DNA from 2 places in the Trichocoleus sp. Lan genome. Region 2 is predicted to be linked to the other one. Evidence: predicted binding sites of a transcription regulator. Region 2 holds the regulator's gene; the other holds the start of a gene.

Region 1 (4,649 bases), on a different contig from region 2:
TCATGGTGTGCTGGGCATCTGCAATCAAAATGGGGCTGCCTACCTGCTGCCCAACATGGCGTTCGTAGAACGTGACAAAAATATTCACGCCCAGCACAATCAGCAGCAACCACAGCTCTGAGGGGGAAATGATGACGGGTTTACCACCACCGCTGAGAATTCGCTCAATTGCCCCTTGCAGAATTTCAAAGCAGGCAATTCCTAAGAAGGCGGCAATTCCTAACGCTCCCACACCTTCAAATTTCTGGTGTCCGTAAGGATGATCCCGATCGGGTTGAGGTGAAGAAAATCGGCTGGCAATTAATCCCAAAATGTTGTTGGCGCTATCGGTAACGCTATGCAAGGCATCCGCTAGCAAGCTGAGAGAACCCGTCCACGACCCCAGCACTGCCTTCAACGTCATGACGAACAGATTGAGCAGTAGGGTAATGATTAAAACCTTACGCACTGCCGAGCGGTTATCTGCTACCACAGAATTTTCCTCACTCGCCATTTAGAGTTCTATGGCATTCAGTCTAAAGCTTATGACTTCACCTTGCATCTATCCTCTTGTAAATGCTGTCTGTTCTAAGTTATGAGTGATAAGTTGATTCACAATTCAAAACTCTTGATTGCTCATGTCTTCTTCAAAACTCATCCTCAACTTAGTTGAAGGTTCTGTTTCCTTTAGCTTTACGCCCCAGGCAGCCCAAGATTTACAAGGCGCGATCGCTCAGTTGATGCAGAGTCTCAAAGTCATTGCAGGTGGCGGCGGCAAAACCAATCCCCAAAAACCAATGGAATATCGATACACGGGGGATGTCTTTCTAGAGATTTTCTGCAATCCTAATATCTGGCCGACTCCCTTTGCCGCTAAAGTTTTGATCTCCCTCCGAGATGACCGCATTCGCCTGACTACGGAGGCAGAACTTACTCGCTTAATTGAGGATGTTAATCAGTATTTAGAACAGATGGGCTAAAACTGGGCGGGCAAATGGTTTCTTTAGATTCTTTCTTAGGACGGATGCTACTACCCTAAGAATTCTGCAAAATGTCCCTTTGTGTGTGCTAAATGGTAGCATTAAGACGCCAGATCCTGCGTTTGTTTACTCGCTTGGCGGAAAGCCGAAAGCTAGAAACTTAAAAGTGAGTGGTGCCGAGCGGTTATTTATCGAAAGCGATCGCTAAGGGCTGTCTAACCTTCATTCAATCTGACTGATTTATCTAATGAACTCTAATAATCTGCTGGAGTTAGTACAAAAAGGATTTCGCGTTACTTTGGGTGCAACCGCTTCTCTAGTTGAGAGCGTACAAGACACTCAAAAGCGAGAGCAAAATCTTGAGCTGTTAAAGTCAGACGTCAATCTGGTGGTTCAACAACTAGCAGAAAAAGGAGAGATTACGGAGCTTGAAGCCCGCACTTTCCTGAATTCTCTAATGGCGCAAGCCAATGATGCAGCTAGCACACAATCTTCTGGAACTCCGAGCCGCCCTGCGACAACGCCGGTGACAACGGTTGCCCAGCCAGATACGCAATTGGAGCTAGAGGAGCTAACTGCACAAATTGCTGCAATGCGAACTGAGTTAGAAAAGCTGCGCGACCCCAACTCAGGGATTTAGGTCGGGGATTGCTAGCAGCTTTATCAAAGCATTTATTAGGCTTGCTCCTAGTAGCCTATCTGAAGGTTTGTGCTGAGCAAAACGAAGGACTTGAAGTGTTGTCACGCATCTCGGTTTGAGCAGAGATCCTGCAAAGAGATTTGTGCGATCGCAGCGCGATTGTTGATGACAACGTTACGCCAACGCTCCACAACGTTTTGCTCAGAATGGCATCTTCACTTTTTGGATAGGTCTAAGAAGCGAACTTAATTATTCGCACTAGAAAGAATCAGAATATTCTCCAAACCAGGCTAATTAAGAATCAACAGGTGAAAGAATAAAAGCAGTCTTTCCTTAAGTTGAGACAAGCGTGGAATCAAGCTTGTCCTGAGTTTCACTGTTTTCAGTGGAACTGTAGGATTGTCTTAAAGGTAAAAAAATATCAATCGTTGTCCCATTGTTCTTGCCCCATCAGATCGCCGATGCGATCGCGGAGTAAGATATTGCATCTTTCTAATTCACACTCAACACAAACCCACTCCCGTGCAGGGATGTACTGGCACAGAACGTAGATGGGTTGCTGACGAGTCACAATTCCTTTCTCCACTAATTGACGGGCTTCTTCTTGAAGAACGTCGATGGAGTATTGCACAGATGATTTAGGCGGCATTATATCAGCAGTCATGGTCTCAGCCTCGAAACTAACGAGCTACGACTATAACTTAATATAATCCAATACTGCCTAGCGCGGAAATAATTTTTGAACAGTATATCAAGTTACAAATGAATTTATTCGTTTAATAAGGATTTCAAAAGTCAGGGAACTTTGACATAAAAATATATCCTTATGCTGATGAAATTGTTGAAGGACGGGTCTATTTATAATTAAGCCTGTATTTTCAAATTGAAGACACCGTAAATAATCGGTGATAACGGTTATGACATTGATTAACAAAATTAATCAATGTGCTGCACAGTTGCTAAATGCTTAGAGCTGGGGCACCGAACAAAACTTCAAGGGCGATCGCCTGAGCTGCTGGCATCTGTCCGTAAGAAAACACACAAGGGATATGTGGGGGCAGGTGTGGGAGAAACTGTTCCAGAAGATAAGGACTGCCGTAAATCACTAGCGCTTGGAGTTCGGCATTGCCTAAGAGTTTTTTAAACAAGTCCTGAGCCAACGGTGTCAAGCCAGCACTGCCTCGGAAAGGATTCCCACGGATGAACAGCTGGAGTAGGGTTGGCTGGGCATTTAAACCCGATTTATGATAAAACACCCAGCCAGGAATTAAGGTGGTGTGGGGATCGAGTAGTTGGAGTTGATAGCCGTGCTGTTTGGGCAGAGCCACAGCCGGTGCTTGTTTATCGAGAAAATCACAATTCAGGGTGTCATCCACCACGATTAAGTTGCGTAAGTTGCCCTGACTGGGAAGTAAAGGAATTTCGCCATGAACGACGAGTGCCTCTCGCACGATGTTGGCAGATGTGGCGAGGGCGTGTGGTTGAGCTAGTTGGAGGAGATGGGGAGGGAATGGTGAAGGCGCTGGTTGGACTTCAGGCGCGATCGCCCTTGCCTCTACAGGCGGCTGTGCTGTGCCTTGTTGGACTCGGCGCTTGGCTGTCCAGATACGCTCAACAGAGGCACGAATTCGCGCCTCTGAAATGCGTCCCTGTGCTACCGCGTCGCACACCGCTTGGATAGCACCCGCAGGATCGACTGGCATCAGCAAAATATCTGCACCGGCTTCGACAGCTAAGACTGGAGCTTCATTTGCTCCATAGCGGTTGGCGATCGCTCCCATCACCAATGCATCGGTAACAATTAATCCTTCAAATCCCAGCTGTTGCCGCAGCAGTTGAGTCAAAATCGGTTCGGAAAGGGTGGCAGGGCGTTCGGCATCCCAAGCCGGGATCAGGAGATGGGCACTCATTACGGCATCTACACCGGAGGCTGTACCCGTACCGATTGCTTCTTGAAACGGCAGTAACTCGATCTCAGCCAGTCGTGCCGGGGAATGGGGCAAGACGGGCAAATCGAGATGGGAATCCACCGCTGTATCGCCATGTCCAGGAAAATGTTTAGCAGTCGTTAACACCGGATAAGCTTTCGCCCCCCGGATGAAAGCAGACGCTAGTTGACTCACTTCCTCTGGGGTTTCGCCAAACGCCCGGACGTTAATCACGGGATTATTGGGATTGTTATTCACATCCACAACCGGCGCAAGCACCCAGTTGATGCCAATCGCGAGGGCTTCCGAGGCGATGATGCCTCCCATTTGTTCGGCGTATTTCAAGGCAAGAGAGGCATCTTTCCGGAATACTGCCCCGATTGCCATCGGTGGCGGAAACCAAGTTGCCCCAGAAAAGCGTTGTCCGACGCCTTCTTCAATATCAGCCGCGATCAGCAAGGGGGTTTTTGCCCAGTCTTGGAGTTGTTGCGATCGCAGTGCTAATTCTCCAGCACTGCCTCCCAACAAAATGACCCCCCCGACGCCCAAATCCTGCACCCAGTGTTGCAGAACTGCCGCCGGTGGTTCCCAATCTGGATACTGAATTTGGTGGTCGAACAGGTAGCCTGACGCCCGTACCACGACCATTTGCGCTACCTGTTCTGCTAGAGAGAGCGATTCCCACTCCGGCAGCAATGCCACAGATTTCAATCTTCTGCCTCAACGATGTCTTCTTCTTCCACTCTCGCAGCCGGACGGTCTTGATTAAGCTGATTCAACAAAGACAAAATGCGATCGCCTCTTTCCAGAGAACGATCTTCCTGAAACAGTAACTCTGGTGTCCGACGCAGTCGCAACCGTTGACCGAGTTCGCTGCGGACAAAGCCAGTTGCTGCTCTTAACCCAGCCATCGTTTCTACCTTTGCTTCCTCGGTGCCATAGATGCTGACGAAGATTTTAGCGTGTTGTAGGTCGCCTGACACATCCACATCGGTGACGCTGACCATGCCAGCACCCACGCGATCATCTTTGATTTCGGTTAGCAGCATTTGGCTGATTTCGCGTTTAATCAATGCGGCAACGCGAGAAACGCGGCGACTTGTAGCCATAATCATCTGCTGC
Region 2 (4,649 bases):
GGGCAATTTTTTGGTCGCGCTGAGTCACTTTCGCTTTGAATTCAGTAATTTCAGCTCTGACTTGATTTCGCTGCTGGAGGAGTTCTTGGCGTTCTGCTTGAAGTTGTTGGATTTCGGAACGTAGCGTCTTGGCTTGCCCTGAGACAGATGTAAGCTGTTTTTGGGTTTGCTGAAAGCTGCTGGCAACCCGGGTCAGTTCGCTTTGAGTCTGATTTAGTTGCGCCTCCGTCTGGCCTTGTTTAGCCAGCGCAGCTGCCAAAGATCGATTAATCGCATCTAAGCGCTGCTGAGCGACAGATTGCTGGGTGCGAGCTTGAGCGAGTTCCTTCTCTACTTGCTCTTTTTGGGCGGCGGTTTTAGCAAGTTCGCTTTCGGTTTTCCGTTTCTGCTCGTTCGCTTTAGCAATATCCTTACTTGCTGTCTTGAGTTTTTTCTGCACTTCTTGGAGTCTAAAAACTCCAATCCGCAATTGTTCGCTGGTCGCGAAGATGATTGTTAGTGTTGAGGCAGAAATCGTTAGCCCTGTCAGAATCGTTACCAAAACAGCTGTTTTGCGGGGACGCAGATTGAACAACGACAGGCGTGCTTTTCCCACGCGCGTGCCAATGCGATCGCCTACCGTTGCGATGACGCTTCCCAACACTAAAATAGACAAAATCAGGAAGAGCGCACTGTCGGTCATTGTCTGCTACAGTCATTCCAGTTACAGCCTATCGCATCGCAGGCTAGAGAAAGGGTTAACAGGAATTAAAGATCGAAGGTGAAATCGGAAAGGTTAAAGGTTGGAAGGTTGAAAACTATCCGCTTAAAACCTGACACCTTTTAACTCAACTCCCGACTAAATGTTAAAACTGGATAACCTGCTCGCGCTACCATGCCGTTTTAACCAACAACCTAACCTACAACCTGACGAGAGCCTCTAGCTGTTTTCAAGTAAACTGCTGACTCAGTGTAACTGGGTTGTGTACCGTAATTTTTTTCTTGTGGATAGAAATCATTTTTTCCTCCCGCAAATCTCCCAGTAAGCGGGTGACAGTTACCCTGGTGGAGCCGATTGCTTCTGCGATCGCTTGATGAGAAAGCTTCAGATCGATCGTAATTCCATTGGCGGTAGGAACGCCAAAATCACGGCACAGAATCAATAGAAAACTCACCAAGCGCGATCCCATATCTCGGTGAGCTAATGTCTCAATCATCATTTCTGTTTGCAAAATGCGCGAAGAAAGCCCTCGCAGCATCAACATCGATAGCTCCGGATTATCCTTGAGCGATTGCTCTACCTGATCGATCGGTGCCGAAAGCAGCTCCACTGGCGTAAATGCTACAGCGTGATAAAACCGATCCGAACGATGCCCTGTAATTAAGGACAGTACTCCAAAAACGCTGTTTTCTCGCAGCAGCGCCACGGTAATTTCTTCCCCAGCTTCATACACGCGAGACAGCTTTACTGCACCTTTGAGCAAAAAGTATACCCGTTCAGCCGGGTCTCCTGGGAAAAAGATCGTCTTGCCCCGCTCAAAAGTTTCCACCACGGGTGGAAACGCCCCACCTCCCAGTTGACGGAACACAGCTGCTAGCGGTCTATCTTGCGTCACTGCCACTTCCTTTTTCCTAAATGCTGCCCTACAGACTTCTGCAACTTTCTGTCGGAGGAACTTTAACCATAGCAAAACAACTATGAGAGTTTTCTGACATTAGACACAGATAAACTGACTTCCAAGCGGTTTTTGTGCTATTTGATACAAAATTTTAAAGTAGTTTCCCCGGCTACCTTCTTTAGTTCTCTCCCTGCTCAAGGCAAGTAAGATTATGACGGAAAATGTTGATATCTTGACAGTATCTGCGCTATCGGGTGGGATGCATGGTGAGTAAGGAGGCACGCTCCTTACCCGTACTAGACAGCCTTGCTCCGGGCGATCGCGATCTTGAATACTCCCCTAAATCGGATATCCTCTAATATTGCCTTCAAAATCGACATTTATGCTAGATTTAACCGGAAAAAACGCCCTTGTCACCGGCATTGCCAACAATCGATCGATCGCCTGGGGGATTGCTCAGCAACTGCACCAAGCGGGTGCGAATCTAGGAGTGACTTACCTGCCAGACGACCGAGGCCGCTTTGAAAAAAAAGTGGCAGAGTTGGTAGAACCCCTCAACCCCAGCTTATTTTTACCCTGCGATGTCCAGAATGAGACCCAAATTCAGTCTACATTTGACGCCATCCGCGATAAGTGGGGCAAGCTAGACATCCTGATCCATTGTCTTGCTTTTGCGAACAAGGAAGATTTATCAGGTGATTTTAGCAACACTACCCGCGCTGGCTTCACCCAAGCTCTAGAAATTAGTACCTATTCTCTGGTGCAACTTGCTGGGTCAGCAAAACCACTGATGACAGAAGGTGGCAGCATTGTCACGCTGACTTATCTAGGCGGCGTTAAGGTGATCCCCAACTACAACGTCATGGGAATTGCCAAGTCTGGATTGGAAATGAGTGTCCGTTACCTGGCATCTGAATTAGGTCCACAGAATATTCGCGTGAATGCAATTTCGGCAGGTCCCATCCGCACTTTGGCATCGTCGGCGGTAGGTGGCATCCTGGATATGATCCATCACGTTGAGGAAGTAGCACCGCTGCGACGCACTGTAACTCAGAAAGAAGTGGGAAATGCGGCTGCTTTCTTGTGTAGCGATTTGGCAAGTGGCATTACAGGTCAGGTGCTGTATGTCGATGCGGGATACGAGATTATGGGGATGTAAAAAGAATCAAACATTAAAAATTAAAAATTAAAAAGCAAAGATTCTGCTAATTTTTAATTTTTAATTTTGCATTTTTAAGGCTTTCGCGTCTCCCAGATGCTCAGTAACGTAGGATAATAAACTTAACTTTATTTTCTTGAGTGAGCATCTGCGATGCAGGCACGCGATCGCCAATTTACACCTTCTCCAAGCATTGAACAGCTTTTGTCTCCTCGCATGGCAAGGGTTCCCCGCAAGACGGGCGAAACGGATGTCATCGTCACCGTCAAATTAGACGGGAATGGCACTTGCAATGCCAAAACCGGCATTCCGTTTTTAGACCATATGCTGCATCAAATCGCCTCTCACAGCCTGATTGATTTGGATGTAGCCGCGACGGGAGACTTGGAAATTGATGACCACCATACCAATGAAGATGTGGGAATTACCCTAGGAATGGCGTTGCATCAAGCACTGGGCGATCGCAAAGGAATTGTCCGATTTGGGAATTTCCTCGCCCCTCTCGATGAAGCGTTGGTTCAGGTAGCGTTAGATTTTTCCGGACGTCCTCATCTGAGTTATGGCTTAGAGATTCCCACTCAGCGAGTCGGGACTTATGACACCCAGCTGGTGCGGGAATTTTTTGTGGCGTTGGTCAATCACAGCCAGATGACGCTGCACATTCGCCAACTAGATGGAATTAATTCGCACCACATTATTGAAGCGACGTTCAAAGCGTTTGCGCGATCGCTCCGCATGGCAATCGAAGTTGATCCCCGTCGTGGCGGTACGATCCCCAGTTCTAAAGGCGTGTTATAGGTTTCCTTGCAAATACACTCCGATAAAGGCAACGAGAGCCGGGGAAATCCTCACCAGGCTCTCGCTTCATTCTGCTGAAGTTTCCGCGACCACTGACTCTCAATTCTTCTATGTCTTCAGAAATGAGAACTTATGGAAGAGGTTTGCGGATATAGCCATATTTATTGCCAATCTTAACTTTTGCTAGCCCTTGCGAAAAAGATTGAGCGCTATCAAATTGGGGTTTAATTACGAATTTGCCACTCTTATTGATATAGCCCCATTTGTCGCCGTTCTTTACCGCTGCTAGGTCTTCTGAAAAGTTATAAATATTATCAAATTGTGGGGGAATGACAACATTGCTTGCCTTGTCAATATAGCCTACCTTAGTGTCTATCGTTATGCCCGCCAGCCCTTGAGAAAAGTCCCCAGCCCAATCAAATTGGAGTGGAATAACAAGATATCCCATTTTGTCAATATAGCCCCACTTATTATTACTGGATATCACTGCTAGTCCTTCCGAAAAAAACTTAGCTTCCTCAAATTCCAACGGAACAATAACGTCTCCCCGATTATCGATATAGCCCCATTTGTTGTCTTTTTTGACTGGCGCGAGTCCTAGGGCTGATTCAGTGCGATCGCTTATAGAAAAAGATTCAGCAACATCAAACTGGGGCTGAATGACGAAGTTGCCTTTCTTGCCGATATAGCCCCACTTTTTACCGATTTCTACCGCCGCCAGCGCTAACGCAGTACGATCGCTTATAGAAAAAGATTCAGCAATATCAAATTTTGGGTTAATTACCAAGTTGCCTTTCTTATCAATATATCCCCACTTTCCATCTATCTTTACCGCTGCCAGCCCTTGAGAAAAATTCTTAGCCAAATCATATTTTGGTTTAATGACTAAGTTGCTACTCTTATTGATATAGCCCCACTTGTTCTTTAGTTTGATAGCCGCTAACCCTTGGAAAAAAGATTCGGCATTATCAAATTGAGGTTTGATTGCGAAGTTGCCTTTATTATCAAGATAGCCCCATTGGCCGTCTATTTTGACTGCTGCTAGCTCTTCTGAAAATGAATCAGCCCAGCTAAATTTAAGCGGGATGACTATT

The links. Region 2 encodes NtcA, which controls nitrogen genes in cyanobacteria. Its sites were predicted from a motif close to TTTGTANNNNNNNNTACAAA; they were not measured.
Region 1: NDA03_RS17850 (DUF4327 family protein) is a predicted target of NtcA. The motif match lies at 2,343-2,362, and genes of this name have one in related genera.

The regions. Positions count from the first base shown of each region.
Region 1 covers NZ_JAMPKA010000019.1:106,811-111,459, reverse strand. The annotation lists gene NDA03_RS17870 (cation diffusion facilitator family transporter) at 1-472, opposite strand, end outside; gene NDA03_RS17865 (hypothetical protein) at 618-959, shown strand; gene NDA03_RS17860 (hypothetical protein) at 1,045-1,167, shown strand; gene NDA03_RS17855 (hypothetical protein) at 1,207-1,599, shown strand; gene NDA03_RS17850 (DUF4327 family protein) at 2,021-2,263, opposite strand; gene NDA03_RS17845 (glycoside hydrolase family 3 N-terminal domain-containing protein) at 2,559-4,229, opposite strand; gene rbfA (30S ribosome-binding factor RbfA) at 4,235-4,636, opposite strand.
Region 2 covers NZ_JAMPKA010000003.1:146,084-150,732, reverse strand. The annotation lists gene NDA03_RS03695 (DUF3084 domain-containing protein) at 1-682, opposite strand, end outside; gene ntcA (global nitrogen regulator NtcA) at 930-1,601, opposite strand; gene fabI (enoyl-ACP reductase FabI) at 1,981-2,757, shown strand; gene hisB (imidazoleglycerol-phosphate dehydratase HisB) at 2,911-3,555, shown strand; gene NDA03_RS03675 (WG repeat-containing protein) at 3,686-4,649, opposite strand, start outside.